3 regions of the Abyssisolibacter fermentans genome follow, and region 1 is predicted to be linked to each of the others. Evidence: riboswitches for the same ligand, from Rfam matches in the RefSeq annotation. Region 1 holds a riboswitch; each other region holds the start of a gene.

Region 1 (11,197 bases):
AGATAAAACTGCTGATTTTCTATTAATTAAGCCTATTAAAAGGAAACAAATAGTAACATCAAAGATAATAGCTAGTCTTATAAATATGATTATTTTAAACATAGTTACAGGCGTTACGTCAATTATTTTTGTTTCAAAAGTCAATAAAGGCGATTCTATTACATCATATATTTTAAAAATAATGGCAACATTATTATTGATTCAAATAGTGTTTTTTAGCATAGGATTAATGATATCATCATTAACCAAAACAGCAAAAAAAGCATCATCAATATCTACAGGAGTTTTACTGTCAACGTATATTTTGTCAATGGCTATAAGTATGTATGATAAAATTGAATTTTTAGGATATATAATACCTTTTTATTACTTTGATGCAAAGGCAATACTTATTACAGGGGAAATACAGAGTATATACCTATTGTTATCAGCGATAATTATCGTTGTTGGTATATTTATTACTTATAATAGATATGAATATAGAGATATACAGTCATAGAGTTAGTTATAACCGATAAGGTAAAAAGTCTTGTCGGTTTTTTTGTAGAATATGGAAAAAAATTAACGAGTAAAAATTAACATACATACTCTATTATTACATTTTTTTCAATTAAAAAATGATAAAATTTGCTTGTAGTAGTAATTAAAATCTAGGAAGTAATAAATAGAGAGGAGGTTAGACTATGACATTATCAAGATTTGTAAAGTATCAAAAAATTGAAATACCTATATGCGTACCTGAAAAAGTTGATAAACCAATATTATGCAGACCTGATGTAATATATTTATCTGTTTAACCATCTGAAAGGAACTACTAGCATTGAATTAACATAATATTAATAATAGTACAAGCGTTATAAAAAATAAGCGAAAGGGTGAAATTTTTATGACATTATCAAGATTTGTAAAGTATCAAAAATCTGAAAGAAGTGTATGTTTACCTGAAGAAATTAATTACATGGGATTATGCAGGCCAGATGTACTATATTATACTGGTGGACCTATAATTAAAATCAACTACTAGCATTGGGTTTAATATTAATAATATTTTGAACTATACAATATGGTGTATATATAAGAATACTAGAGTATGTTTTTACGCTGTTTGACGTTTTTTTGCTGATTTAAAATTGATAAGGCTTGATATGCTTTATCAATTTTTTTATGCAAAAAAGACTATCAAAAATAGTATAAAACAAAAAGTATCTAAGAATAAATATAGTGTCGAACGGAAATTGAATATACAGACAAAATTTTACAAAATATTGAAATTAATAGTGTTATAATAAAAAGAAATGATTTGTTTGTACATAAATGAAGGTATAATTACATCATTAAGTTTGTTAAATTATAACAAATAAAACAATATGGCAACATTTAAATTAAATTAATCATATTATTATAAAATTAATTGAGAAGGGGGTTAAACAATGACACTATCAAGATTTGTAAAATACCAAGATACACAAAATGGTCCAATTCCAGCATGCTCGGTAGAAAATTTAATTGTTCTAAAATGGTGTGCAGAAGGACAAATACATTATCATCCTATTGAAAAATAAAACAAAATATAACATTGAGTCATTAATGACATACTTAACTTAGAGAACATAATTTATAAAGCCTGTAATTTAATATTACAGGCTTTTAGCATAAACCAATAATCCATTCAATCAAGTTAGATTTTCAAAATGATTACAAAAATAATTATGCGAGAAATAGTGTCTAAAACTAAAATTTTGACGAGTGAAAATATAGTATACAACCTTATTTTTACATAATTTTCAATTTCTTGATGATATAATTTAATTAAATAAAGCAATGCAGTAGAGAAAGGAGGTTATATTATGACTTTATCAAGATTTGTGAAATATCAAAATTCTGGTGTGCGATATATATGTATGCCTGAAAGAGTTAATAGACATGATATATGTGGTCCAGAAATACTAATGTATGGTGGTTTTTAGTACTTCTTAAGACAGAATAGTATAAATAAAGCCTGTAAAGTAGTACAGGCTTTATTTATAAAAAATTAAAAAGGGGGTTAGTATATGACACTAGATAGATTTGTAAAGTATAAAAATTCACATGATATTATTCAAGGATGTCCACCACAAGTAACTTATAATTCTTATTTTTGTACAGTAGATAAAGTGTATTTTACAGAATAATAAAATATTTTGAATGTAAACAGTGTATTAATCTAAATTGACAAGATATGAATATAGAACATAATAAAGAAAAATTGATAAAGCAAGAATGCTTTATCAATTTTTTTAAATTAAAAAAATGACTATTTGAAATAGTATAAATTAAAATAAAAAAATATCTGAAAACAAAATATTTTGACGAACGAAAGTTGGGATTATAGACCAAATATTACATATTATTTAAGTCAAAAGTGTTATAATTAAAACAGATGATTTAATTATACATAAATGAGGATATGAGTAATATTAACAAGTTTCAAGTTATATTAAATATTATAATATGTTAGTACTTGGTTTAAACCAATTGTATTATTTATAAAATACCGAAATTTACCAATTTATCCATTCAGTAAAGGGGCGTAGATGAGGAATTAACATTTTTTCCCATTAATGAATATAGCATAATACAACATTAATTCAATGATGAAATACTATATAACATATAGAACATAATGAATCAAGCCTGTAATTTAATATTACAGGCTTTTAAGTATAAATCAATAATCATTAACTCAAGCTAAATTTTTAGAAAAAAAGCGGCTAAAAACAAAAATTATTGATGAATAAAAATTTAAAATACATCCTAGTTTTAACAAATTTTTCTATTTATTAATGATACAATATAATTAAATAAAACCAATGTGATAGAAATAGGAGGTTAGATTATGACTTTATCAAGATTTGTGAAATATCAAAATTCTGGTGTGCGATATATATGTATGCCTGAAAGAGTTAATAGACATGATATATGTGGTCCAGAAATACTAATGTATCATCTTCCTTAAGACAGAATAGTTTAAATGTAAAGATAAATAAAGCTTGTAGTAAAGTAGTACAGGCTTTATTTAAAACAAATGGCAAACTATAAATTTTTAAACGAAAGGAGAACAATATGTATCCACATTTAAAAGAGAGTTTAAAAGTTCATTATATAGATAATTATGGTATTGTTATTGGAGGGAAAAATAAGTATTTAAGTGATATAGATGTATATATTTTGGACAAGTTAGATGGAGAAAAATCAATAGATAATGTTATTAATGATATTGTTTTGGAATTAGGATCAGATGATAGAAATCAAATATCAGATATTATGAATCAGTTTTTAGAAAATAATAAATCAATATTAACATTTAATGACAAGCCCTCAAAGTATACAATGAAGCATACAGGAGAAAAAAACAAAAAGTATCCATACTATATTATTTTCAGTATAACAAATAGTTGTAATTTGACATGTAAGCATTGTTTTAAAAGCTGTAATATTTCAAACAAAGATTTTATACCATACGAAAGGTTGATGAGTACATTAAAATGCTTAGCCGGTAAAACTCCAGGTATACAATTAACTGGGGGAGAACCAATGCTACATAATAGATTTTTAGATATTTTAAGATATAGTAAAGAAAATTTTGATGTAAATATAACAACATCAGCAACATTAATAAATGAAAAAAATGCACACGAATTCAAGGGTGTAAGTGGTGTACAAATATCATTGTATTCACATAAAGAGGATGAGCATGAATATGTTACAAGTACTAAAGATTCTTATAATAAAACAATAAACGGTATAAAAGAATTGGTTAAAAATGATGTAAATGTGTCAATAGCAATGATAGCAACCAAGAACAAAATTGATGAAATAGAGGAAATGGCTAAATTTCTAATCAGTATTGGTGTTAAGAAATTAACTGTTGGAGCATTTAGTAAATGTGGTAGAGGTCTTAATTTAGATGATAGTTGGTTATTAAGTAAAGAAGATCACATAGTTGTTGAAAATAAGCTTAAAGAACTAAATAGCAAATATAAAGGTGAAATTGATATAACAAAATGGGAAGATAGTAGTAGTGAATTAAAAATAGAAAAACAAGACAAAGAAGAATTTATTGAAGAAGAAGTTAAAGAAGAAAGGTTCAATTGTGGTGCTGGAACATCAAGTTGGTCTATATCAGAAAAAGGTAATATTAAACCTTGTGATTTCTTTCCTGAGGAGTTATTTAGTTATGGAAATATAATTGATAATGATATAGATGATATAGTTGCAAATTATAAATTATATGGATTAAAGAATAAAGTAGAGCAGTGGAATAAGCAGCTGGAGAATAAGAACAGCTCTGTTTCTAATGTGTGTAAAATGATTGAAGAGTTTAGAATAAGAAATACAGAGGTTACAGCATAATATTAGATTAAAAAAAAAATATATATATTTATTTCAATTTTAGTAAAAAAATATATTGAAAAGGAGGGTTAGTATATGACACTAGCAAGATTTGTAAAGTATGAAAATGCACAAGATGATGTTAGAGGATGTAGACCAGAAATTGTTTACAATTATTATTGGTGTACAGTAGATAAAGTAAATGTTCCTCCATACTAAATTTATAGTACGCTGTATAATTAAAAACATGATAAATAGAGCCTGCAATGAAGTAATGTAGGCTCTATTTATGACAAATTAGAAACTATAAATTTCTAAGTAAATACTCAACTGTGTTAAGATAATGATATTTGTAAAACAAGTAAAGTCTGTATATAAGATAACACTCTTAGTTCTTTAAATAAGACTTATTGTTTTTTCAAAATATTATTTTGCGTTATAAAAATAATCTATAATTGATGCATATATTATATTTTTTTCATATTAAATAGAAAATAATTGTACTCTTCAAACAAATTATGATAACATAAAAAAAGAAGGAAAGAGTTACTAAAAAGATATAAAAAACAACTACATATGTGGATGATAATCATTGGAGATATCCAAGAGGATAACCGTAGAAGCAAAAAATAGATTTGTGCTAAAAATCTGTTTTGAAACTTTCAGGTAATGATACAATGATTTGACACGACCCTGGAGAGACCTATTATTAGGCATCGAAGGAGTAACTTACAACGAATGTTGTAGGGAAGCTTTCAGATAAAAGGACAGGGAGTAGAGTAGCAAGGGATTTTCTATGCTGCATTACTCTCTGTCTTTTTATTTTGCACATAGATAATCCAAAATTCAAATTGTACTGGAGGGTTATATATGTTAGCAATTGTAAAAGGAATGATGTTATTATTATTAGTTTTAATTGTATTTTCAGGTTTTAGTTTAAAAGCACCAAAGGGAGATAAGGCAATGTCAGGTCTAGCGGGTGCAGCTGTTGCAACATTTCTAGTAGAAGCAATTCATAAATATATTAGTGGTGACTTCTTACATTTTGAATTTTTAGGGGAGGTAGGAAATGCATCTGGAAGTATGGGAGGACCTATTGCAGCAATATATGTGTGTATAAATATGGGAGTAAATCCTGTATATGCAATGGTAGCAGGAGCAGCAACTGCAAAGCTGGGGATATTACCAGGATTTATGGCAGGTTATTTGGTAGGATTATTTGCACCTAAGCTTGAGGAAAAACTTCCAAAGGGTGTAGATATAATAATAGGAGCTTTGACTATAGCGCCTATTGCTAGACTAATTGCAGTATTATTCACACCAATTGTAAATAGTACTCTTTTAAGTATAGGAGATATAATAAGGGTAGCAGCTGATCAATCACCATATATTATGGGATTTTTACTAGGAGGAATTATCAAGATTCTATGCACATCACCTTTAAGTTCTATGGCTTTAACAGCAATGCTTGGATTACAGGGTTTAGCTATGGGAATAGCTGCCATAAGCAGTTTTGGAGGAGCATTTACAAATGGAGTTGTTTTTAAGAGATTGAATATTGGTGATTCAAAAAATGTTATATCAGTAATGCTAGAGCCATTAACACAGGCAGACATAATAACAAAGAACCCATTTCCAATATATTTTTCAGACTTTATTGGTGGAGGACTTGCAGGAATAGCAGCAGCACATTTTAAAATAATAAACAATGCACCAGGAACAGCTTCGCCAATACCAGGCCTGCTCGCTCCTTTTGGATTTAATCCACCATTAAAAGTGTTATTAGCACTTGGTTTTGCAATGATAGGAGGGCTAATAGGTGGTTATGTAGGTACAACTGTTATTAAATATATGAAAAATAGAAAAATGAAGATTGCAAGGGTGAGAAATTTGTAGGTAAAAAGAGGGTAAATCAACTATTTGCTATATTTCTTTGAAGATTTGATATAGTAAAGTTTTGTATGTTATATAGCTTGCTATTTTTGGTTCAGCAAGATGTAAGAAATTTTTCTAACTCGGAGAAGGGAGTATTTTTTCGATTTCATATAATGTTAAATTACCCACATGGTTAGTGCAAAACTTACATGTAATAAAAGGGTTTGCATAATAAATATAGAAATACATTATTACATTATAAAATGTTAAGAATTAAAGTAATATTAAGAGTCCTTTAGATAATATATATAAGGTATTTACAAACTTTAGTTCTTAAATACTACTTAATTTAGGTAATAGTCAGAACTAACATACAGAGATTAAAAGTTATAAGAATTGACTCATTCAGTTTCGGGAGATTACTTTAGGGTCAAAAGAATACAGTATGTATATATAGAGAGATTATAATAATACATACTTGTAGAAATGACAAGTGTACACGAAGATAATTATTGCTTAAAAAAATAACAGGAGGTATTTTTATGGAGTTTAGAATAATATCATTACCACCGTTTAAAGCAGCGTCGTCTGGTGTAGATAAGGAATTTAACTTTTCGTTAAATGGTATTTTAGGAAAGTTTGATAAGTATTTTTCTGCAATTAAGCTATCTGACAGAGATAGTTTTATGCCTAGAGACTTTTTGTTTTTTGATGAAGAAAAACAAGGTATGGTATGGTGGTGGGCATTGAGTGAGGATATGGATAATGATGGGAACGAAGTCGTTGATTTCGAAGGCGGGTACTATATAACTTATGTTTACAAAGACGGAAATGAAGAAGCAAATGGTAAGTTATATAAGCAAACATTGGAATATATTAAGAATTCAGATATTTTAGAACTGGATATTCGCCAAAATCATTATGCTATGGGACATATTATTACACCATCAGAGATTATAAAAGCACAGGGATGGGCACAGATGGAAACATTTATACCCGTTAAGTTAAAAGCAAATATAAATTAATAGATAATCTTTAGTTTATAATTTTCTTATATTATGTTATGTATTAAAAGAGAGAAATACTGAAAAAACTAGCGAAGAAGCTTCGAAGCTGAATGAGTCAAATTCTTATAACAAAATACTCTGTACGTACATCTCTTTAACGGGTGTGAGCACCGCTTACGAAGAAGGGCTTTGAGGGTCCGATTCAGAGACGTCGCAAATACAGACCGTTAAGTGTAATTGGTTAACAATAGTCATTATATATTTTGACAGTATATTTATTTTAAGGATAAAGCAATATTTACACATTCTTTATTTGAGTGAATGTAAGTGATAAAAAGAATAGTAATTTACACATGTAATTGATTTAAATACTATATGATTGGAGAATATTATGATTTGTTTTGATAGTGGGGAAAATAGATTCAATTTTAGAGTTGCTGGAGTAGCAATAAACAATGGTAAAATTCTTTTACATAAAACAGTTAAGGATGATTTTTGGGCTTTGCCTGGTGGGCGAAATGAATTACTAGAATTTACTAAAGATACTATTGTCAGAGAGATGCGAGAAGAACTTAATGAGGAAGTTACAATAGATAGATTATTATGGGTAGTAGAGAATTTTTTTGAATTTGATAATAAAAAGTATCATGAGATATCATTTTGTTATCTTATGAAATTTGATGAAGAATCATCTATTCTAGATCAAAAAGAAGGTTTTTTGGGTGTAGAGGAAGATGTAAAGTTAATATTTCAATGGTTTGATATTGCAGACATTGATAACATTATTGTTTATCCAACTTTTATAAAAGATAAAATCAAAGCATTGTCTAATAATATTGAACACATAATGCATATTGGAGATTAAAAAGTGTTGTATTGATATTTAAAAAAAGAAGTAATTAATTATGACTAATGCAAGGAGCATGTGAATTCATGAAAGTAATAATAAGTAAGGCTCAAGCCTAAATATTTCAAGTAGACTTAAGCCGAACAAGATTTTAAGTAATATGTGTGTTGCTTTTATTACCTAATAATGATGGGAGTAAGAGCTATCATAGCGGTCAGTATTTGTACAGCTACACTCACATGCTGCTGGCATATATTTAACCATAGTATTATTTTTAATTCTCTTTAAAAGTTTTTTCATGTTAACCCTCCTTTCTTATGTAAAATTAAAGTAAATTTATTGTATCTATATGTTAGATAATTTGATATATGAATTTGTTCCATTTATTTATAAAAAAAATTATAATACTGCTTATTTCAACATAAATATTTGTAAAAATAAAAAAGAAAAGGTACTTGTGAATATAGATTAAATAAAATGTGATAGAATCATTAATTTTTTATGTAGAATTAAGCATTTTTCAAATAAATATCGACATACTATTTTACTCTTTTTAGTCTTTGGTATATCATAGCAAATACGAAAGAGTGAGTGCTAAAAAATCCTGTGTAAGTGGCATAATTAAATAAATAATTGATGAATTTATACGTCAATGTTTCGTCACAAAATACGCCAATATGGCGAAGGTAATAGTTTCTGTTTTTTAAATAACATATATTATAAAAACAATCTATTATGATTTGTTAATCTAACAGGTATCTTATATGAAAGATATAAAAAAATTATAGAAATCCTAGATTAGGAAATTAATGAAGCAAGCTGTGTAAAAAGACAGTTTGTTTTTTATATAATAGGACTACTTTTGTAATAGAGTTCAAAAAAATTGTAAAATAGCTAGGGTAAACCTTTGAGGAAAGTGTGGCTCAATGTTTTTTGTGTTGAAGCTTTACAAGACATATATATGAGTAACCAATTCTAATGAGTCATATTCTGCTTAAATTAACCATGATTAGCGTAAAAGTTACATCGAATAAAAGGGTTTGCATGATATATATAGAAATATATTGTTACATTATAAATTGTTAAGAAGTAAAGTAATATTAAGAGTTCATTAGATAATATATAAAAAGTATTTACAAGCTTTAGTTCGCAACTATCACTGATTTTAGGTAATAGTCGGAACTAATATACAGAGATTTAAAATTCATATGACTGAAAAGACTAGATAATAACAAGGAGTTTGAAATGAAAAAGATTAGAATTTGTTTTATTATATTAGTTTCTATTTTTTTATTGTGTAGTTGTTTGAATGAGTCAGGTGATTATCTTGTGTCAAAAGGATTTTCACAGTTTGAGAAGGAAAATTATCATGATGCAATAGTTTATTTTAATGAAGCAATAGAAGTAGGGACTAAAGAGTATAGCTTAGTAGAAATGTATAGTGCATTAGGAAGATGTTATATTGAACTAGATATGTATAATGAAGGAATTATTGAACTTAAAAAGGCTATAGAGATGATGACAAGTATCAGTTAGCTTGGTTTAATATTGGTATAGCTTACTTTGATATTGGGAAATTAGATTTAGCTGAAGAAGCATAATTAGTTGCAGAGGAATTGAATCCTAATCATGCTGATGTATACTCATTTTTAGGAGCTTTATATTTAAGTAATAATGATATTGAAAAAGCTATTAAACAATTCAAGTTAGCTATAGATAATAATCCAAATTTAATAAAAGTTTATGGATTTATATCATTAGCATATGCAATGCAAGGTGATTTTGAGAAAGCAGATAAGTTTTTATTACAAGCAAAATTAAAAGGATATAAAAATTATGAAATGATAGAAAACAAAATTGAATTATTAAGATAATTATTCGGTCTTTCTATCACATAATACTGTGTTTGCTCAGGAGTGTACGAGGGACAGTCTTTGGGGTGCTGTAAACCACATCTTCTTACTGAGTGCAAATACCATAAAGATTTATTACTATAGGGTTCAGTTCGAAGGTATCCACGTTTCGCCATAAGTTTTGGGTTGGTAACCTAAGTAAAACGCGTTAGTCTAATTGTCTAAACTATACTGCTGAGTCTAGAGGTGAAATACCTTTGGCATACAGAGTTAATATCTTGTCCCACACCAAAGGGTAGATAATGTGAACATTAATACTTCTTGGTGCTTTGTAGCTGCTACTGCACATAGTACTAAGCGAGATGAAGTCGTAGCCTGATGACCTAAACTTTTAGGCATGGTAAAGGTAGAGATGATTTAAAGCCTTACCTATGCCTCTATCGACATGACTAATTGTTTCAAGGAGGTAATGTTATGTGATTACAACAAATGATTATTCATATAAAGATAAAAAGCTAGTAAAGCAAGGAAAGAAAAAAATGGATTCTACACTAATGAAATTAGCTGATTGGATTTATAATAAATATTGCGTAAAGGTACTAAATATTTGTTATGAAAAAGTTGGTGTTGCTGCTAATTCCCAAAGACCTAGACTTGAAATTGTTTTTGAATTTAAAGAAGAAGCTGAGAAGTTTAGAAGTCAAGAAAACATTAATTACGACCCAATTAAACAAGAAGAAATAAAGTGTAAATTTATAGAGATAAATAATGCAAAAAAGTCTAAAGTATTAATTAATTTTTTTGCTAAAAACAATAAATATAAGTATGATATGATAGATTTATTTGTTATATTTAGCGCTTTTGAACCTATTGCTAGAAGTGATGCAAATAATCGTGTTACAAGAGAGGAAATATCGGAATTGAAAAATAAATACCAGGATTATAGTTTATGGGAGATATCGAAGTTTTTTTCAGCAACTACTTTTTTCTTTTATACAGATTATGAAGTAGAACTACATAAAGCAGATGGATTGATAGATGATTTGAAAATGGATTATCTTAAAGTATTGAAAAAATATGACGAATTCGATTATATCAATTTTGGCAACTTTAGTATAATGCTTGACAGCAAAGAAAACTTTGACAAGAACTATGATAGTAACTGGTATTACTATTATAAATAATTAAAAGTAATCGAGGGTAGTGAATATGAAAGGGGAAGAGTATGAAGAGTTTTGAGGAAG
Region 2 (11,197 bases), on a different contig from region 1:
AAATAGGTGCTGGAAATAAAATATGCACATCACCCATCGAAAAAAAAGTTGTTGATGATTTCATTCCTTTAAGAATATAATAAGCTAGCCCAATTATTGATATTAATAAAAATACTGAACCTACTATTTGTGGCCCAAATAACCTCTTCAAATTAGACATATTTTTAGCATTGCTATTTGTAATAAAATTAAAAATAATAGAACCTATCCAAAGTATATACAAAGAATATATTATTAATTTTTTTGGATTCCTTTTAATTTCTAAAATATAATTCTTAAAGACCTTTATATCCTTCATAAATAACAACCTATAACTATTCATCTTTTGTCACCTCTAAGAATATTTCTTCTAGTGAAGTACTGCTTTCTTCTCCTAATTTGGTCTTTAACTCTTCTACTGTTCCATCCGCTATTATATTACCCGTCTTCATAACCAGTACTCTATCACATAAATTTTCTATAGTATCCAATAAATGCGTACTTATGAAAACAGTTTTACCTTGCTGTTTTAACTCCTGAAAAATTAGTTTTGTTTCTCTAATTGCTTTAGGATCTAACCCTATCATAGGTTCGTCAAACAAATATAAATCCGGGTTTGGCAATAACCCGCAACATATAGACACCTTCTGTTTCATGCCTTTTGATAATTCATTTGCTAGTTTATCTTGCTTATCTATCAGATCATATCTTTCAAATAAAATTTGAGCTTTTGTTTCCCAATCTTTTACATCATATGCATAAGCGATAAATTGCAAATGTTCTTTAACTGTTAGCATATCATATAATTCAGGTAATTCAGGTATATATGAAAATAATCGTTTTGCTTTTAAGCTTTTATTAGAAATTCCATCTATTTCAATGGTTCCTTCGTTTGCTCTTAATAAACCTGCTATTGTTTTAATAGTAGTACTCTTACCTGCACCATTTGGTCCCAATAATCCTACAATATTACCTTTTTTTAAAACAAAACTAATATTATCAACAGCTATACTTTTTTTAAATCTTTTTGTTAAATTTTTAATTATTAACATTATTCTCACTCCAAACAACTAAAATTAATTTAATTCAGCTAACATAAAAATAGTTTAATTCATATATTGAAATAATCCGATTCATTATATCATGATATATTATTGAAAGCTAGAGTTATACAACAAAATTATTAACAATAATATTTTTTTTTCATATTATATATTGACGGTAAAATAAATTTATTTAGGAGGTAATACTCGTGGCAAATGGTCTCTTTGATAGTTTATTCTGCGGTGATGGAAGTAGTTTATTATTCTTTTTCTTGTTGCTAGTAATAATTTTCTGCGGATGTTGTGGCGGCGGACATGGTTGTGCTGAATAATAGCATAACTAGTTAGTTTATTTAAACCTAGATTATTCATAAAAAGTTTGATCAGTGAACCCAATTTTGATTTAGAGTGAATCGCTAACTCCTATAAAGAAACTATATAGCGATTCATTATAGCAACTATCTGATTATAAGTTATTCATTGAATGGCGGGCATTCCAAATCGGTATGCCTTCTAATTCAAAGTATATTATTGGGCGCTACATGAATAATCAGAGTTAAATTATATTTAAATAGGGGTGAAAAAAATGACTAGTGGTAAATGTTATGATGGAGGAAGTGAATTATTATTTTTCTTCCTATTACTAGTAATCTTATTCTGTAGCTATTGCTAGAATAAGTCTTTATTTGATTAAGCTATAACTTTATACTATAGTTTAAACTGTACAATTATTGTGAACTCATATAACTAGGCTTAGGTGGAGATTTTACTCCACCTCCCAAAAAAGTTCACTTTTCTTTCTCATATAAATCAAAATTACATCTTTATGCTATCTAAAAATACCATATAAACCTTTCGTATATATAACGAGCTGTCTCAAATAAAAAAATTTTATAATGAGACAGTTCTTATATTTTGAAGCAAAAAAACAATTCACTTTTCCTAAGTATTGTAATAGTTTATTTTATTACAGATATTATTTTACCTCCTCCAATAAGTTCAGAGTTCTTATACAAAACGACTGATTGCCCTATTGCAGGTGCTCTTTGCTTTTCATTGAATGTTACTGTTATTTGATTTTCTGTATCTTTAGTAACTATAGCTGGTATAGAATACCCCCATTGACAAAGTTTAGCCTCTATTTCAATAGCATGATCAATTTTTTTATTAGATATAAAATTTACATCTGTAGCAACAACCCCCTTTGCATAGGTTAATTCATTGGCACCTAATACTATTTGATTTTTATTATAATCTATGTCTACCACATAAATAGGTTTATTAAATGTATATCCTAATCCACGCCTTTGTCCAATAGTATAATTAAATATACCTTTATGTTCTCCAATTACATTACCTTGTACATCTACAAATTTGCCTTTTTTAACATTATCTTTATAATGTCTTTGAATATACAAGCCATGTTTTTTATCTTTTATAAAGCATATACCAACGCTATCTTTCTTTTTGTATATATTAAAATCTACATTTTTCACTAAGTCTCTTACCTGCTGTTTAGATGAAAATTCGCCTAATGGATATATTAGATGCTTTAGTTTTTGTTGTGTTATAGAATACATTAAGTATGTCTGGTCTTTAGTATTAATCTTATGCTTATATATTTTGTATTCATTACTCACATCATCATAACTTAGATCAATATAGTGACCAGTAGCTATATAATACGCACCAAAATTATGTGCTGCTTCAATAAATTTGCCATACTTTATATATTTATTGCATAAGACGCATGGATTTGGTGTTTTGCCACTTAGATAATCACTAACAAAGTTATCTATTACACTAGATTTAAAATCCTTTCTTAAATCAACAATATAATGAGGTATATCTAAGGCATTAGCAACTTTTTGAGCATCCTCTATAGTTGAATCAGTATTATCATCATAAAGCTTCATCGTTAACCCAATGACTTCAAATCCTTTTTGTTTTAATAAATATGCTGCGGCACTACTATCTACACCACCACTTAGTCCAACAACAACTTTATTCTTGTCCAGCTTCATCCTATCATCCTTTAAATTAACCCTGATTATTCATATAACTCCCGATAATATTCTGTAAGTTTCTGAATTAGAAAATTTCAGTGAATTCGAAGGCATACCGAGTTGGTATGTCAAGAATTTAATGGATATCTTATAACAACGAAAGCAATTACGTAGTAATTGCAACACACCGTTTCAACAAGGCGCAAGATTGTGCACTGCCTGTTAAATATAATCGATACCCGCTACCTATAGAGGTGAGGGACATCTTGCGCCTTGTTATAAACAGAATAACTTTATTAATGAAACTCATTCAAAGAATGAGTAAGCGATTCACATAAAATCATAGATTTTAGTTCTCTGCTCATAGTATTTAATTTTCTATGAATAATCTGGGTTTAATATAATATAATTTATTTCTTTTCTATTATACAGCATCTTTTGATTTTTTATAATCTATTTTAAACTGTAAATAAGTTGCAATTTCCTTTATGTTTAGAAAAAATATTGAATATCATATGCTTATATGTTAGAATTACTACAAAATGAATATTTCGGATGAAAATATTGGGAAAATTTTTATTTAACCGATATTAGACGAACCTCTGGAGAGACTCAAATGAGCACCGAAGGGGAAAACCATTTATGGTGAAACTCTCAGGTAAAAGGACAGGGGAAATATAAGGCATTAAGTACATATACTTATGTTTTATTTCCTATTTTCCAGAGACTATCATGTATAGTCTTTTTTTTCTTCAAAGGATTAATATCATTAATTATACCTAGTTTATTAAAGACAAAGGTTCAAACTTATACTTAGGAGGAATTAAATATGAAAGCAATTGTAACTGTTATAGGAAAGGACAATGTAGGTATTATATCAAAAACATCTAAATTATTAGCGGAGCATAATATTAATATTTTAGATATAAGTCAGACAATACTGAAAGATTATTTTACTATGATTATGATTGTAGACTTAGAAAAAATGGATGTTGACTTTCAAGAAATATCTGAAATATTAAAGAATAATCAAAGTTCTATTGGCGTTACTATTAAAATTCAAAGAGAAGATTTGTTCAATTCTATGCATAAAATATCGTAGTTAGGAGTGTTAACATGAATACTAGAAATATATTAGAAACCATTAATATGATTGAAAAAGAAAAATTGGATATAAGAACAATTACAATGGGAATATCACTATTAGACTGCTGCCATCATAATGGTGAAATTGCTAGAGCTAATATATATGACAAGATTACTAAATACGCTCAAAATCTTGTTAAAATAGGTAATGACATAGAAAAAGAATATGGAGTACCTATAATAAATAAAAGAATATCTGTAACACCTATATCACTGATTGCCCAAGCATCATCAGATACTGATTATGTTGCATTTGCAAAAACCTTAGATAAAGCAGCTATAGAAACTGGTATAGACTTTATAGGGGGTTTTTCAGCATTGGTACACAAAGGTTACTCAAAGGGAGACACGATACTTATTGATTCAATTGCACAGTCTTTATATGAAACAAAAAAAGTATGTTCATCAGTAAACGTTGGAAACTCAAAAGTAGGAATAAATATGGATGCTGTTAAACAAATGGGTCAAGTTATAAAAGATACAGCTTACCTAACAAGAGATAATGGCAGTATAGGATGTGCAAAACTCGTAGTTTTTGCTAATGCTGTTGAAGATAATCCATTTATGGCTGGAGCCTTTCATGGAGTTGGTGAAGGCGATAGTGTTATAAATGTTGGAATCAGCGGACCTGGTGTAATAAAATCAGCTCTAGAAAAAGTTAAAGGTGAAAGCTTTGAGGTTGTTGCAGAAACTATTAAGCAAACAGCATTTAAGATTACAAGAATGGGACAATTAGTCGGTAGAGAAGCTTCTAAACGTCTTAATGTACCATTTGGTATTGTAGATTTGTCCTTAGCCCCTACTCCTGCTGTCGGTGATAGCGTAGCACGAATATTAGAAGAAATAGGTCTAGAGCATTGTGGAGCTCATGGAACAACTGCTGCATTGGCTATGTTAAATGATGCTGTTAAAAAAGGTGGTGTAATGTCTTCATCGAATGTAGGCGGATTGAGCGGTGCTTTTATACCTGTAAGCGAAGATGAAGGTATGATAGAAGCTGTAACTAAGGGAGCATTAAACATAGAAAAACTTGAAGCTATGACATGTGTTTGCTCAGTTGGTCTAGATATGATTGCTATCCCTGGTGATACTAAGGCGTCAACTATATCTGCTATCATAGCTGATGAAGCTGCTATAGGAGTTATTAACAATAAAACAACTGCTGTTAGAATTATTCCAGTATACGGTAAATCCTTAGGTGATAGCGTTAATTTTGGTGGACTTCTAGGTAATGCTCCTATTATGTCAGTAAGTAAGTTTTCTAGCGATGCTTTTGTAAACAGAGGTGGCAGAATACCTGCTCCTATACACAGCTTTAAAAATTAAATTATGCTCCTAAGCAATTTAACTATTTGTAACCTTTACATTTTATAAAGGATATATTGATAGTATAAGATATTTTGCTTAGGAGGTTTTTTTATTGTATTACTATTGTTGTATAATTCCATATATGCCTTATAGTAGATATTTAATGTGCCCAATGTATAACCCTTATTTCACATATATTCCTTTAAACTTTAATCCAATGCTTAATTTTATGACATATAACCAAAGAAATGAGTGGAATCAAAATGGATTTTATTTAGAGGGGAATCAAGCAGCATATGATGAAAAAACAAAATTGACTAATGAAAATGAAATAGATGAAGCTGTACGTACTAAACCATCTTTGAATGATAATATTTCATCAAACAAGGTAGTTTATCCTGACTATTCAAATATAGAAGTCGGAAGAGGAAAAAGATGGCCTAAAAAATGCTTTGCTCCTTCTGTTGATGAAACATTACCAATAAAATTCGCTAATGATGCTAAAATAACTAATATACCATATTACAATCTAGGCTATATTGTATCTGAAAGTGATACTGTATTTAAACCTACTTGGGGAATAATTTATCCTGTTGATGACAATCCTATAATAGGCCAAATTAAAAAAATCAGAGAAATGGGTGGAGATGTTTTAGTGTCCTTTGGTGGACCTGCTAATACACCTTTACATGTTACCGCTCCAGATGTTAAATCACTCAAAAAACAATATGAAAACTTTGTTAAAGCATATAGACTTAGTAGAATAAATATAGACTTACAAGGAAAATGGTTAAAAGACACTGCATCAATAAAAAGGAATATTAGAGCTTTAAAATTATTGCAGAACTCTTTATTTTCCGAAAGATATAACCTTCAAATTTGGTTTACTCTTCCTATACTTCCTACAGGATTAACAGATGATGGATTAAAAATAATTCAATACACACTAGATGAAGATTTGATGATTAGAGGTATTAATGTCAAGACAATGAACTTTGGTGCTTCTGCTGCACCTAATCCTGAGAATAAAATGGGGCAATATTCAATACAGGCAATAAATAGTTTGTTCAATCAACTTAAACAGATTTATTCAGATAACAATTTGAGTAAATCAGATAAGCAAATTTGGAATATGGTAGGTATGACACCTATGATTGGAGAAAATGATGTAACAACTGAGGTATTTAATTTAGAAGATGCTAAACAAACTCTAGATTTTGCTAATCAAAAGGAAATAGGAATGATATCTATGTGGTCACTTAATAGAGATAAACCTTGTCCAAATGGTCCAAGTAACAAAATTTCTAATTCTTGTAGTGGTATCGAGCAAAAGGATTATGAATTTAGCGAAACATTTAATGCTTATAATGATACTAGTGAATTTCTAGCTCGTGAAGACTCTAATAAACAACCTAGTGAAGCTATCAATAGATGGAATCCTAATAGAGCTTATGTAGCTGGAGAAAAGGTAGTATATAGAGGTGTTTTATATGAAGCAAAATGGTATACTAAGGGTGATATACCTGATAAAAAAACAGACTATCCTTGGGAAAAACCTTGGAAGATAATAGGATAAAATAGCTGGTAGAAAATAAAAATGCACTTTTTCTAGTCAATATAAAATAAATTGACGTAAGAAAAAGTGCATTTTATCATATTTTTATGGCAAGTATTTATACTTCTAATATGTTAAAAACAAATTTTAAAATTAAATATTTCTATGGTACAAATTTAGTTTAATATTTTATTCCTTCTAATACGCCAATAAATAACTGATGCAAAAACACTGTACAATAAAACAAAAAGACTGTTAATCATCATAATTCCTGTATCTTGGCTTTCCACTAAAGCCCATATACCATTAAATACTGCGTAACTTGGTACAATATAAAAAAGATTTTTTACCCAACCTAAATCATTTGGTATAAAGAAACCTATAAAAGGTACAAAAGTAAATATTAAAAGTACAACCTTTGTCATGATAATGACAACCATTTGATCACTAGAGTAATGACCTAAATACAGACCTACAAGCGTTGACATAACACTTCCCAACAACAATAAAATTATCGTTTGTACTATTGGTATATTTACACCTATTACAATAATAAGGGTAATAAAACCAAGTATAAAAGAACCAATAAACCCAATAATGCTTTTTTGAATGATGTAAGTTATATGGGACATTGGAAGAATTTGATTAACAATGTCAATACCATCTTCTTTCTCATCAACAATATTAAATGCATTGAATACTGATCCTAAAAATAATCCCATTAATACTGTAATTGTTACTAACAATGTAGTTAAGTAATCTTTATCATTAGTCATCGCTTCTAAATATAATGCATCAAATGAACTACTGTCTTTTAAATAATTGTGAAGTGAAGCAAGTTGTTCAGATTCTACTGCCAACTCATTGCCCTGTAGTAAAAAATCATAATTATCAGTTTGTTTATTGTATAAAATTCCAATATTATCACTATTCGGACTCAATATATACATTTCTAAAGTATCCCTATCTTTAAAAGACTGCAGTACACAAAACTGATTAAGAGACATAATTTGTTGTGATGACAGCTGACCTTCAACATAACCTATAGATTGTTCAATAACCACATCTCCTGCAAACAAGCGAATACAAATAGCTAGTATAATAGGAAAAAGCGCAGATACCCATACCATTTTATCCTTAGATAAAATTTTAAATTGTATATTTAATCCAGTAAGCATAGTTTTAACCCCTTTCAATTTCCCTTTTCATTAATCTATAATTAATGATTGTCAGCCCCAAGATTACTATCATACAAATAAGAGCATATGATAAGATTGAATCTGGCTTTTTCATAAAAACATTATACAAAGCTGAAAAAGCATAATAGGTTGGTAAAATATAAATCCCTTTCCAATCTAATGATGATGTTACAAATAAGAATACCGGTGACGTTACCAATACAACAATTACAGTATAGGCAAAAATAAATTGTTTAAAATTGTTATATATCACAGAAAATAGAAAGCCTAACATTACCATTATTGGTGACAGTAATATAACTTGTAATATTATTTCAGGTAAAATGCTTAGAGAATATTCTACTCCAATATTAATAAAACACATTGTTACTACAAAAATTATCTCAAGGAAAAGAAATAGTAATACCTTTGAAGCAATATATAATAATTTAGATCCGGGTAAAATACCATAAACTTTAATTACACCCATGGATTTTTCTTTAAAGAATAAGGAAGCAACACCTAGAAAACTAATAGCAGTTATCTCAAAAAATACTATTACACTTGTCATGGTAGAACGCTGCTTCAGTTCTAAATTTCCCTTCTCTAGGTATGTAATAGGAACTTCACTATCATAATTAGCCATTAATTTATTTAAACTATACAAAGCTTTATTTTTATCAGATTTGTCACTTACATGATATAAAAGTATACTATACGGATTGCCTGACTCATTTACCCTTATGCCAACTCCATCTGTATCTGTCTTTAGCGCATCATACAAAGCTTCTTCACTTTTAACAATAGTCAATTTCTCATTTTCTGATACAACCATCTGATACTGATTTTCAAGTAAAACATATGTGTTAGTAGTATCTCCTCCTTTACTTATATAAACAAAATTAATGTAGAGAGAGTAAACAATAATGGATGCAATCATAATCAATATGAACTTATGCCGTATAACTAGCTGGACATCTTTTTTAAGCAGTACAGTAAACTGTTTTAACATGTTACTTCAGCCCCCTACCTGTAACTTTAATAAACACATCCTCCATAGATAGTTCTTTTGTATGTATTCCTTTAATAATATCATATTTAAATGGAAAGCCATTTAATATTTCTTTTGTATTCAGTGTTATTTGCTTACTAATACCATTTAATTCATATTCTACATCCACGAGGTTTTGACCTTCGCTGTTTTTTAATATTTTAGGTGCATCCATTGCTTTAATGTCTCCATCAATAATAAATGCAACTTTATCACATAATTCATCTGCAACATACATATTATGTGTTGTAATAAATATAGTTGTGCCTTTTTCCCGTTCTTCTTTAATTATCTTTTTAATAAGTATTGCACCCGCAGGATCTAATCCACTGATAGGTTCGTCTAAAAATAAAATTTTAGGATTACTCATCAACACACGAGCAAAGCTAGCTCTTTGACGCATTCCCTTTGAATACCTTTTAACGGCTTTTCTTCGGTATTCTTTCTTTAAATTAACCAATTCAAGCACTTCATCAATATCTCTTAGCTGCTCTTTAGGATAAAAGCTTCCAAAGTATTTTAAATTATCAACTGCACTTAAAGAATTATATAAATAAGGTAATTCAAACAGAACTCCTATATCATTATAAATTTCTACACCATGATTCTTTATCTCTTTTCCTGCTATTTTTACTTCTCCCTTATGATGATTTAACAACCCAGTTAAAATTTTTTGTGTAGTAGATTTACCAGAGCCATTTGGTCCTAAAAAACCAAAAATTTCTCCCTTTTCAACAGAAAAATTAATATCTTTTAGTATAGGTATACCTTTTTTGTAACTAAAGTTTAAACCTTTGACTTTTATCATTTTAACCCTCCTTTTTTTAAACTTAATAGACATTTAGTTTCTTATGTTTTTTAAACAAAATATTATCTATCCATTAATAAGTAACACTATCTATAATATTGTATATTCTATTTGTGAATATTTTATCAGTATAAATTTATATATTTGTAAAATTTATTAAGTGATTTATTTCTAATTCTCTTAGACTAACAAAAACATCCATGTTTATTTTTTCTTCATCTACTCCTTTATACTTATTATTTACTTTGCGTAATATAGTAGCAGTTGTAGTTCGACCATCAATCTTCATTAAAATATATGCAGCAAGCTCATTTAACGATATGATACAACTTTTTCTTAAAGGCTTTACAAGATAATATTGTCCTTCTTTTCTAATCTTAAACCGTAATGGTTCAGGAATTCTATTGGATAGAATATCATATATTTTTTTATCCATATTATCCTCCTTTTAAAATACACAAATTCTTTTATCTTCAACTATTGATTGGTTCGAATTTCCTGTAATAAATTCATCTATCCGTTCTTCAACATATCGTTTTATTTCACCATTGTACCATATGTTCTTTCCATTTTTATTCCAATAATATTTTATTGCATTCTCTCTAATGTTTCCTATTACATATGGAGTAAAACAATTAAATTTGATATTGCCATCCGGTCTTATAACTAATATATCATTAACCTTACCTAGTTGTAGCTTTTGAGCTAGTATACTTTCTGGAAGTACTTGAACTTCCATTTTACCCCTATATTCGATGTATTTATGTTTTAGTATAGAATATATTTCACGACATTGTTCATCTGATAATTGTAGGTCAACAATTCTATCTTTAGCTCGTCCAGCTAGTTCAAACACTGATAATACTATCTTTTTTGCACCTAAAATGTAGCTTAAATCTATTATTTCTTCTAATTCTAAATAGTTAATATGATTTATTACATGTGAAATTACTAAAGGTATACCTGAACGTTTAATAATATCTGCTGCTCTTAACGCGTGTTCCCAACAATCTACCCCTCGTATCTTATTATGAACTTCTTCACTTGCACCATCAATGCTTACTTGCACCCATTCAAAATTATAATTTTTGAATTTTTTTACTAACTGTTCGTTAATCAAATA
Region 3 (11,197 bases), on a different contig from region 1:
AATTCTTTAGAAAATTCAGCTGCATATTTCACAGCATTAGCAACAGCAGTTCCATTTCCAGTAGTAGTATAGAAATATTTGTGAAGCTCCCCTATTCTACCTTCTTTTTCTATATCTCTCATTACATCTACAGGTAGTACTCTGTCAGCATCTTCATTTGCGTACACTGGGTCGTAACCACCATGTGCAGTTTCATGAGTTTCACTTGTTAAATCAACAAAAGAAGATATGTCATATTTACCATATTTAGAAGCACTTGAAGATTCAATGCGATCCGGATTCCCTTTTGGCACAATACCACCTGATGTAACTAATGCTACCTTTACTTTAGATAAATCCTTAACCGCTGGGTTTGGATCAACTCTATCAAAATCAGGCATTGGATATTCAGTCACATATTTATCACCTTTAAGTTTCTTGATTAACATATCTACAGCTCTTTTAGAGCCTCTATCCTCAGCAAAATAATTTTTTCTAATACCTCTTGGGATATACCCTTCTTCTTCTGGAGAACCAATTTCCTCTTTGTTAGCTAATTTTAAAGCTAATGGAACCATAGATTTCACAGCTTTTCTCATACCTGCTGCGTTATTCTTAGTTGATACAATGTACAAATTCTTTTTATACATATCAGCACCAGGGTTTTCAATGTACATTCCTGTAAGTACAGGTATGTTTAATTCTTCCTTAACAGCATCAGCTATAGTACCACATGCAACACCATATCTTCCAGCATTAAATGCAGGACCTGCTACAAATAAATCAGGTTTATATTTCTTAACCATCTCTATTACTTCAGCTTTTGCATCTTCTACATTTTCATTAAAATATGAGTCTCCACAGATTATAGTTGCTACTATTTCTGCGTCTTCCCCAAATTTTTTATTAAATTCCATACCAGGGCCTACTACTTCTTCTCTTACTTCTGGTTTAATATTGGCTTTCTCTTCTCCACCAATCCCGGCAAAGAATTGATTTATATAATGAACTACTTTTATTTTACTCATTTTTTACCCCCTCTCTCGGTTTTTTTTAGGGTGTATTAACGTTAGTTAATAATTAAAATTTACAAAATTCATCTCTTATATCTGTCATTTCTTCAATGATTTCATCTACATCTAGAACCATTTCCATCATACCTATTTGTTCATCATAAACATCAGCTTCAACTTCGTTTTTAAATTCAGGTTCTACTGCATGAAATACTCTTAGTCCCAACTGGACTCCCGCTAATGGACCTGCAAATGTAGGGTCTCCTGCTGTAACTGTTTCAGCTGCTAATCCAGCAGCTTCAGCTTCAGCTGCTCCTAATAACACAATAATATTTTCAGCACCGTGTTTTTCAGTAAGCTCTTTTACCCTTCTTTGATTTTCTAAGTCCATAGCCCCTGCAGCAGTTCAGACAAAGCATTCTGTAGATGAAAATACTACTTCAGCTTCTGTTGCTTTTAAGCATTCTTCTATCGCAGGACCAGGTATACCATCTCTATCGCCTATGATGATTACTTTTTTACCATCATACAATCCCATGCTCAACATCCTTTCTCTAAGTATTTTTAACCCTAAATATTCATATAGCGTTAAATAATCTGGTTTTAGTATCCTTTTGCACTAAGTTTGTTAAATCCAAGTTCATTTGTTGCACCTGTTATAGCTTGAAGTTCTAAAACTATTGTTCCATCTTCTCTTAAGCTTCCTGCTGTTCCACCAGCTATAGTGTCAGCATATTTATCATCACCAATAACTTTATCCATTGGTGGTAAAGTAACTACTTCATTAGCGTTTCCACCTGTTACAACTGCATCTGCTTTAGCATCTGCATCAGCTAATGACTGTGAAGCTCCATCTTGACCTGCATATTCATCAGTAACTATGACAGTTTTTATTCCTTTATCTTCTATTTTTTTGCAATTCATAATTAAATCTGTATCTGGATTTCCAAAACCTTCTTGTGATATAACTACACCATCTACTCCTATATATTCAGTTAATTGAGCAGTCCAGTTTGATGATCGCTCTTTATCAGCTAAATAAACGTTTTCATTGGTGATAATCATACCTACAAAATTGATTTCTTTTCCATGTGCTTCAAATAAATCATGCACTATTGGGTTGTTTAAGTGATGATAAGTTGTATTTTTATCACATGCTGATACACAGTTACCACTTAGAATAGCTCCATCCATAGTTTCTGTTGGAGATATTAATGTAGATAGTGTTTGTTTAGCATCCACTCCATATACATAAGTATCATGAAGCAATCCTTGACTTTGTAACATTTGAACATATGCTACCTTTGGTAAATCAGGGTATTTTTCAATACTCTTTAATAATGGAAGTGTTTCATATACTTTCACTTCATCAGGTGTTACATCTTTACCTGCTTCACCAAAGTACTTAGCAGCTTTTAATCCTACCATTCTTACAGATTTCTCATGTTCATGCTGTTTTACTCCTTCTTTTGGCTCACAAACTATTACTATGTTGTTAAGCTTTGAAAATGGAGTATAGTCTGCTCCTGGTCCAGTCATATCAATAATTCCTTCTTGGAATCCGACTATCTTACCAGTTGTAACTACAGCCGCACCTTTTAAAACATTTGTTTTACCAGAACCAACAGTATCAACCTTTGATAAAAATCCAGGGAAAATTCCTCCTGATCCTTCAACTTTTACTCTAGGCTCAATAACATCTTTAACAGGCGTTATTCTTATACTTTCACCTGGTCTTGCTAATTGAACATCTACAGATTCAAGGTTTTGATCATCGCTAACAAGAGCGATTAGTTCCTCTTTATTTACATATAATGTTCCATTTTCAACTTTAGTGTTATCACCAAATTGAACATCCTTTATAAATATATTTCCTAACTCTAGGCGCACTATAGTTCACCTCCTCATTAATAATAAAGTGATTTATCTAAACAACATTTTAGTTGTTTAAATCCTTATAAATATTTTTTAATCATATTTTCAATATTTGTAGCAGTTGCTTCGTCCTTAGTTACCTCATCAACTTTTTCTCCATCTTTGTATATTGCTATTGTAGGAAGACCAAGAACTCTTTGTTTTATTGCAAGTCTTCTTGCTTTAGTTGTATCTAATTTACAGAATTTTATGCTTTCACCATATTTCTCTGATAATTCAACAACACTTGGCATTAGTGCTTTACAAGGCTCACATCCTTGACTCCAAAAATCAACTAAAATATATCCCTTTTCATTTAATACCTCTTGTTCAAAATTAGTTTTATCTAATGCTAACATTTTAATTCCCCCTTGTTATATTTTAAAATTTATCTTCAATATATTTTTCAGCTTGTGTAGCTGCTATTGCTCCATCAGCACTTGCAGTTACAACTTGTCTTAGTGATTTAACTCTACAATCTCCTGCTGCAAAAACACCTTCTATGTTAGTCTTCATATTAGCATCAGTTATAATATACCCTCTTTCATTCATATCTACTACACCTTTGAATAATTCAGTTTGTGGCATGTAACCAATGAATACGAAAATACCAAATGTTCCATCTTCTTCATCTGCATCTAATTGAGTTAATTCACCTGTTTCTCTATTTTTAACTACTATAGATTCAGCTATACCTTCACCTTTTATTTCAACTATTTCACTATTCCATAAGAAATCAATTTTTTCATTTTTAAAAGCTTTTTCTTGTATAGACTTTGCTGCTCTAAGTGCATCTCTTCTATGAACTATAGTAACTTTTCTTGCGAATTTAGTTAAAAACATAGCTTCTTCAACTGCGGCATCTCCACCGCCAACTACAAACACTTCAAAATCTTCAAAGAATGCACCGTCGCATGTTGCACAGTAAGAAACACCTTTACCAGTCAATTCTTTTTCTCCTGGGCATCCTATTTGCCTTGGTTTTGCTCCTGTGGCAATAATAACTGATTTTGCTCTATATTCTTCTTTTTCACCTTTTATAACCTTAATATCTCCATCTAACTCTATGCTTAATATTGTGTCCTTAATTCTTTTAGCTCCAAATCCTTCAGCTTGCTTTACCATTCTAGCTATCAATGATGGTCCTGTTGCATCTTCAATTGATCCAGGATAATTTTCTACCTCTTCAGTAGTTACTATCTGTCCACCTGCTTTTTCTTTTTCAATTATTATTGTATTCATTCTAGCGCGACCAGCGTATAATCCTGCAGATAAACCAGCTGGACCTGAACCTATTATAGCAACATCATAAATATTTTCCATGTAATTCACTCCTTTATTATTTCTATTTAACGCTTATTTATTCTTTAAAGCATTTTCAATTAATGTTTTATCAATCAATTGAAAATCCTCTAGTATACTCTCTTTCCAATGTGGTCTTTTGGCATTGTTATAAAATTTGTTAGTTGTTTCAATGCTTTTCTCTATAATCATTAATGAATCCATATCTAACTTACCTATTGATTGCTTAGATACAGCGAGTGACTTATAAGGTGTTTCATTTGGTTTAACGCTTCCTGATAATGGATGTGTTAATAATTTATGTCCTTTATGTATCATATCTCTTACTTGTTTCAATATTTCTAAATAGTCAATTTCCTTAAATATTATGTCATATTCCGAAAATTTTTCCTTCACTAAAGGATTATTTGTAATTATAATCAATTTATACACTTCCTTTTGTATAATGTGAAATATTGATATAAAACACCTACTCAGTTCCTTTCTAGGAGTAAAATATTCACTTATAATCATAGATTTTAGCTCTTTGCTCACAAAAAGAGCATAAAACATTAAACAATGCCTTATGCTCTGTTTTAAACCTGAGAGATTCTTCTTTTTTTCAAAAGAGTTGCTCCTACGGTGCTTTTACGCTCTTCAGAGTTCTGTCGAAATACGGTCCCTTTGCCTGAGAGCTTCACATTTGAACGGCAAGCTCAACGCTTACTCCTTCGGCGACACTTTGTTCTCTCCCGTATTCTTCATCCAGTTTTTTATATGCTATTTTTATCAGTTATCTTTTACAATTTTATTATAATACACACTAATTCTTTATACAACAAATTTTTTTAAATATTTCTTTATTTTAAATTTTACTATATACTACCTGATTATTTTGATAGAATATATTTATACATATATTACTCATTTGACTAATATATTATTCATTTAACTAATTAAGATATCAAAAATATAGCATAAATAATACAGCTGTATAATTCAAGATATTCAATAAATTAGAAATGGTGTATAATTTTAATGGAGGCGATCTTATGAAAGAACTAAAAACCACTAATTATAAATTTTTCCAAAATAGGAAGTGTGAATTCTTCCCTTGTCATAAAGTCAATGACGATTCAAGTTTTAATTGTCTTTTCTGTTTTTGCCCTCTTTTTATGCTAAAAGATAAATGCGGAGGCAATTTTAAATACAAAGATGGTATAAAGGATTGTAGTAATTGTCTAATTCCTCATAGTAAAGGTGGATATGACTATATAATGACTAAAATGAAGGATGTAATAGAAAAAGCTAAAATAGATGAATAAGTCCTTGTTTGAATATGGATAATAGCGGCTTAAGCCAAGTTATTATTGGTTTTTCATATATATTTTCTATTGCTATTCTTTGTCGGGTACATGACTTATTATTTCAGATGAGTGTATTAAAAAAGGTTGGCTAAAAAATTATTTTTAAGCCAACCTCTATTTTTATATTAACGCTTTATATTATATCAACTATTTAATAGCATCACGTATAGCTAATGCAATATTTGATGCATGATCTGCTATTCTTTCTAAATTACTTATTACATCTAAAAATACAATTCCTGAACTACCTGAACATAGTTGTTTATTCAATCTGTCTATGTGATTAGCTCTTAACTGTTTTTCCATTTTATCAATATCTTCTTCTAAAACGAATACAGCACTTACATATTCTTCACTTGGGTTTTTATATGCTTTTAAAGATTGTTCAAATGATTCTTGCACTTTGCCAAACATTATATCTAGCTCTTTTAATGCATAATCAGACATTTTTAAATTGTTATCAATTCTATATTGTGCAAATTCAGCTAAATTATCAGCGTGATCTCCAATTCTTTCCAAATCATTAATTGTGTTAAGCAAAGCCGTAACTACCAAATGTTGATTATCAGTTAGTGGTGCATTTAAAAGTTCAACCAAATAGTTTGTAATAGCTTTTTCCATCCAATTAATTTTCTTTTCGTCTTCAAATACTTTATGTGCAAGTTTTTCGTCCGCTTTAAGAAAAGCTTCTTTAGATAAAGCTAATGTTTTCTTAACTAACTTACCCATTCTTAATACTTCTTTTGATGCCATGCCTACAGCAATGGATGGTGTTTCCATAATCCTTGAATCAAGGTATTTAAGGCCCTGAACTTCATCTTCATCATCTGTACCTGGTATAAGCCTAGTGGCTGCTTTAACTATTAATTCCGCAAATGGGAAAAGTATTATCGTATTAGCTATATTAAATATAGTATGAGCATTTGCTATTTGTCTCTTAATATTTGTCGGGTTCATAGATTCTATGAAACTCTTAATCGGGAATATATATATTGCTATCATAAATATTGTAGTACCTAATATGTTAAATAATAAATGCATAACTGCTGCTCTTTTGGCAGTTTTATTAGCGCCAAAGCTTGATAATAGAGCGGTAACACATGTACCTATATTTTGACCAAATAATATGGGAAATGCTATATCCAGTGTGACTAATTCAGATGCATACGCAACAGCAAGTAATAGACCCATAGATGCACTACTACTTTGAACAATTACAGTAATTCCAAAGCCAACTAAAATGCCTAAAAATGGATTATTTAAACTTTTGATTAAATTTTCAAAGACTGGAGAATCTGCTAGTGGCTTCAAAGCTCCAGACATCAAAGACATACCTAAGAAAAGAACACCAAATCCTATTAAAACTTCTGCAATTTCCTTATTTTTCTTCTTTGATGATAATAACCAAATACCAACACCTATAGCTATCACAAGAGGTGCGATATCAGTAAGCTTAAATGCAATAAGCTGTGCTGTTACAGTTGTACCTATATTAGCACCCATTATTATACCTATTGCTTGAGATAATGACATCAATCCTGCATTAACAAAACCTACTACCATAACTGTAGTAGCACTACTACTTTGTATTAGCATTGTAACCAATGCTCCTACTAATACTCCCATAAACTTATTATTAGTGAGTATTTCGATTAGCTTTTTAAGCTTATCTCCTGCTACTTTTTGCAGTCCCATTCCCATTAAATTCATGCCATACAAAAATAATCCCAGTCCACCAAGAACTGTAAAAGTCGTATTCATTATATTAGTCATATAAGTCCTCCTAAGTATTTTTTCGCACAAAATATATGATATAACAAAATCTAATAACTTATGTTAAATCTATGTTAAATTTATTAATTTTTTTTACAGGTATATTTTGTAAATACATATTTGGATATCAATTGTGCTTATTAAACTCAATTATTCATAGAAAATTATATCAATAATCAGAGCTGAAATAAATATAAAATAAAGACTTTGTATATAATTATTTACATGATTAGCTAATTTTTATACACCACATCAACTAGGTAAGCCTTCGAATTTACCTAATGCTTACAATTCAGAAAATCAGGATTAATAAATTAAAAATTTATTATAACTATGTATTTTATAAACAAAACTTAATATATCATTATCTTAAATCTAAATAATTAACTTGTCTTAATGCTTCATATACTATAATTCCAACTGAATTTGCTAAATTTAATGATCTTGCAGATTCACAATTTCTCATAGGTATTCTTATGCACTGTTCTTTATTACCATTCAATATATCTACTGGTATACCCTTTGTTTCTTTTCCAAATACTAGAAAACATTCATCAGAATATTTGACATCTGAATGTGTTTGATTAGCTTTAGTTGTAGCATAAAAAAATTTATTTTTATCATGTTTATTTAATAACTCTTCAAATGAATCATAATATCTTACATCTAATAAATCCCAGTAATCTAATCCTGCTCTTTTTAAATGTTTACTATCTAATGAAAATCCTAATGGTCTTATCAGATGCAATACAGATCCCGTTGCCGCGCATGTTCTGGCAATATTTCCAGTATTTTGTGGAATTTCAGGTTCAATCAATACAATATTTAAAGCCACATATATCACTCCTTACCATATTTTTATCCAATTAAATCTTTTAATACTTTCGCTACTCCATCATTATCATTTGTATCTGTAACTATATTTGCAAGCCTTTTTACTTCTTCTTCTCCATTACCCATAGCTACACCTGTACCAGCAAACTCAATCATGGAAATATCATTGTGATTATCTCCTATTGCTATTACTTCATTCCTATTTATATTAAATATTTTACATAATTCCTTCAAAGCGTTACCTTTTGATACTCCCGCATTCATAATATCAAAGCTACCTCTCCATGAGCTAACTACTTCTATGCCTTTTAAACTCATAATTTGCTGTTTTATTCGATTAAGTTTTTCATCATCTTCCTCTACTACAACATATTTATATATTTTAGGCTTATGCTCTTTTACATAGTTCTTGACATCATCCAATACAACTACTTTTACTTTAAAAATATCCTCAGCATTTGTTTTCCATTCACCATATTTATTTGACATACTTTCTAAATTTTTTAGATAAAAGTTCTTATTATCATAAAATCTATAAAATGCATTATTTTCTTCTAATATATCTATAATTTTATTCGCATTATACATGTCTATATCATTATCATAAATAACTCGGTTTTTATGATATTCGCATACATAAGCTCCATTACATGCAATAATTGGTGTTATTAAACCTAATAAATGTGCATAATATTTTGCTGATGTAAAGATTCTCCCTGTTGATATTACTACTTGAATTCCTTTTTCCGTAGCTACTTTAAGCATATTTTTGTTTTTATCTGAAACTACGTTATCACTATTTAGCAAAGTTCCATCCATATCTACAGCTATGAGTTTATAATTCATTCCATATCACCTCTGTTTTCTCTTGTATTGTTTTTCATACTGCCTATTTACATATCATCCACAGTATGAATAACTAAGATTATCTATATAGTATATACAATGATATGAATTATTACAAACTTTTTTATTTAATCTTCTTTTGACTCCATTTATAATAATATTCTTTTCTCTATTGTTAACTTATAATATTGAAATTTATATCTTCCTATCTTTTCTTTTATATACTCTTGGTATTTATTGTAATAATTTTTTACATATTCAGCTTCTTCTTTACGTACATTGTCCTGACTATAAACAGCTTTATTGTAAATGTTGGCCAATATTTTAAAATCAAGGTTGATAAAATTTAATTTATTTCTATTCTTTTTTGAATATTCTAAAAAAGTTTCAGAAGGACGTCTTTCTATTCCATCTTTCTTCATAAATTCTAGTATCATATCAATATAAAAGATTGCTTTTCTATTATCATTATTGTCAATAACATAAATTTTTTTCCTAATTATTATTATATTCCTATAAATTATAATTGCAAGAATACTTAATAAAATTATTATTAAAATCCCTATGATTAACATAATTGTTTTAATATTATTATATGTTTTATGATCTTGTTCATTATAAGTTACCTTCTCATTGTTGTTTAAAGTAGCAATATCTAAGCATAAATCCTCTTCATTAATATATCTTCTCTTATTATTATGAAGCTTTGTGCCATCATATTCTCTAATTTCACTTTTAGATTGCTTAGTTTCGACAGACACTATTGAAAAAGCTGGCGTAGGCTCAAAGGTTATCCAACCTCTATCTTCAACATATGCTTCTACCCATGCATGTGCATTACTATTATATACATTATAGACACCTTTTACTTTATCATTTGACATTCTAAAACCTTCTACATATCTACTTGGTATATTACAGCATCTTGCCATAACTGTCATAGCCGTTGCAAAATAAGTGCAATAACCTTTTTTTAAGTCAAACAAAAAGTAATCTACAAAATCTCTATTATATGGATTATATTCAGCATCTAATGAATATTCAAAATTGTTTCTTAAATATTTTTCTATTTCTTTTAATTTTTCATAATCACTACTACTATCCTTAACTATTTTATCAGTTAAATCCTTAACTCTCTGTGGCAAAATTTCAGGTAATTGTACATATAGTTTTCTTTCTTCTTCTTTAATTTTTTTGAAATTTTGGCTATATTCCTTTGATGAAGGTTTTACATAATATGCTTTGTATCTTTCTTTATCCAAAATCATTCTACCACTCATCATTTCAAAATCAGTATTAGCATAATAATTATCTTTAATTTTTATTTTTGTACATAATAGTGGACTAAATAATGTTGATGATGCCATATCTACATGCTCAATTTCTAAGATGTTAATATCTCCTTTTACAGTATTATCTTTGATGAGATTTAAGTTACATCCCCCGACCTGATTTTGAAAAAGCTTTTTAGTGCTTTTCCAATAAAAACCTGTATATATATTAGATACTCTTCCTCTAAGATATTCTTTGTTTTCACCTCTAACTTTTAAAACTAATTTGCTAGAAGGCAAAACTGGTCCTCCCAATCTAATTCTATCATTTTGAAAGCCAGTCGACGATAAATCAAAGCCTATTTCAGAGCCATAATTAATCGATTTTTTTTGTTCATTTCTCCAATAAGTTAATTGAGGAAATTTGTCCTGTATATTTTTATCAAGCCATTTCCATGTTATAGGAGAAACATCTTTAGGAATAAGAAAAACAAAAAATGCAATAAGAAAAGATGTAATTAATGTGTATATTACCCATTTGCTTTCACTAAAGCAAATTAAATCTTTACCATCTGTTTTCCACTGTTTATAATATTTTTCGTATGAATTATTCCCCATCATTATCAAGACTAAGAAACAAAAGATTGTATAATAGGTTAATGCATTATCCATGTAGTTAAACCAACTAATAATAAATATACCAGTCCCAATTAGTATTTTTATAATAATTATATTGTTTTTAATAAAAATTAAATATGATATACATGTAATTAACATACAGATTAAAGATAATAAAATATAGCTATAACTTTGATGGATAATGGTGTAGCCCTCTATATATCTTATAGACCAAGTAAAAAAATCATACAACACATATTTGAAATGCAAGTATTCCTTATTAAAATAAACTGCAAAAACT

The links. A riboswitch is a leader RNA that binds a small molecule or an ion and turns the genes downstream of it on or off. The one in region 1 is predicted to bind glycine.
Region 2: another riboswitch for glycine. It lies ahead of AYC61_RS09295 (ACT domain-containing protein); the one in region 1 lies ahead of AYC61_RS13040 (PTS sugar transporter subunit IIC).
Region 3: another riboswitch for glycine. It lies ahead of AYC61_RS14035 (GrdX family protein); the one in region 1 lies ahead of AYC61_RS13040 (PTS sugar transporter subunit IIC).

The regions. Positions count from the first base shown of each region.
Region 1 covers NZ_LOHE01000069.1:22,081-33,277, forward strand. The annotation lists gene AYC61_RS13030 (ABC transporter permease subunit) at 1-499, shown strand, start outside; gene AYC61_RS21320 (hypothetical protein) at 887-1,024, shown strand; gene AYC61_RS22080 (hypothetical protein) at 1,431-1,562, shown strand; gene AYC61_RS13035 (radical SAM/SPASM domain-containing protein) at 3,103-4,392, shown strand; gene AYC61_RS22085 (hypothetical protein) at 4,468-4,590, shown strand; glycine riboswitch at 5,055-5,152, shown strand; gene AYC61_RS13040 (PTS sugar transporter subunit IIC) at 5,242-6,267, shown strand; gene AYC61_RS13045 (hypothetical protein) at 6,789-7,271, shown strand; gene AYC61_RS13050 (NUDIX hydrolase) at 7,645-8,118, shown strand; gene AYC61_RS13055 (tetratricopeptide repeat protein) at 9,346-9,636, shown strand; gene AYC61_RS13060 (tetratricopeptide repeat protein) at 9,717-9,974, shown strand; gene AYC61_RS13065 (hypothetical protein) at 10,430-11,137, shown strand; gene AYC61_RS13070 (enhanced serine sensitivity protein SseB C-terminal domain-containing protein) at 11,179-11,197, shown strand, end outside.
Region 2 covers NZ_LOHE01000055.1:33,184-44,380, forward strand. The annotation lists gene AYC61_RS09280 (putative ABC exporter domain-containing protein) at 1-322, opposite strand, end outside; gene AYC61_RS09285 (ABC transporter ATP-binding protein) at 315-1,031, opposite strand; gene AYC61_RS22005 (hypothetical protein) at 1,232-1,354, shown strand; gene mnmA (tRNA 2-thiouridine(34) synthase MnmA) at 1,982-3,046, opposite strand; glycine riboswitch at 3,621-3,708, shown strand; gene AYC61_RS09295 (ACT domain-containing protein) at 3,858-4,130, shown strand; gene AYC61_RS09300 (PFL family protein) at 4,145-5,500, shown strand; gene AYC61_RS09305 (chitinase) at 5,595-7,058, shown strand; gene AYC61_RS09310 (ABC transporter permease) at 7,214-8,215, opposite strand; gene AYC61_RS09315 (ABC transporter permease) at 8,220-9,227, opposite strand; gene AYC61_RS09320 (ABC transporter ATP-binding protein) at 9,229-10,074, opposite strand; gene AYC61_RS09325 (PqqD family protein) at 10,211-10,510, opposite strand; gene AYC61_RS09330 (radical SAM protein) at 10,523-11,197, opposite strand, start outside.
Region 3 covers NZ_LOHE01000074.1:43,393-54,589, forward strand. The annotation lists gene grdB (glycine reductase complex selenoprotein B) at 1-1,007, opposite strand, end outside; gene grdA (glycine/sarcosine/betaine reductase complex selenoprotein A) at 1,060-1,530, opposite strand; gene AYC61_RS14020 (glycine/sarcosine/betaine reductase component B subunit) at 1,596-2,882, opposite strand; gene trxA (thioredoxin TrxA) at 2,948-3,265, opposite strand; gene trxB (thioredoxin-disulfide reductase) at 3,288-4,229, opposite strand; gene AYC61_RS14035 (GrdX family protein) at 4,263-4,640, opposite strand; glycine riboswitch at 4,854-4,952, opposite strand; gene AYC61_RS14040 (cysteine-rich small domain-containing protein) at 5,240-5,512, shown strand; gene AYC61_RS14045 (Na/Pi cotransporter family protein) at 5,702-7,327, opposite strand; gene trmL (tRNA (uridine(34)/cytosine(34)/5-carboxymethylaminomethyluridine(34)-2'-O)-methyltransferase TrmL) at 7,692-8,162, opposite strand; gene AYC61_RS14055 (Cof-type HAD-IIB family hydrolase) at 8,186-9,007, opposite strand; gene AYC61_RS14060 (transglutaminase-like domain-containing protein) at 9,157-11,197, opposite strand, start outside.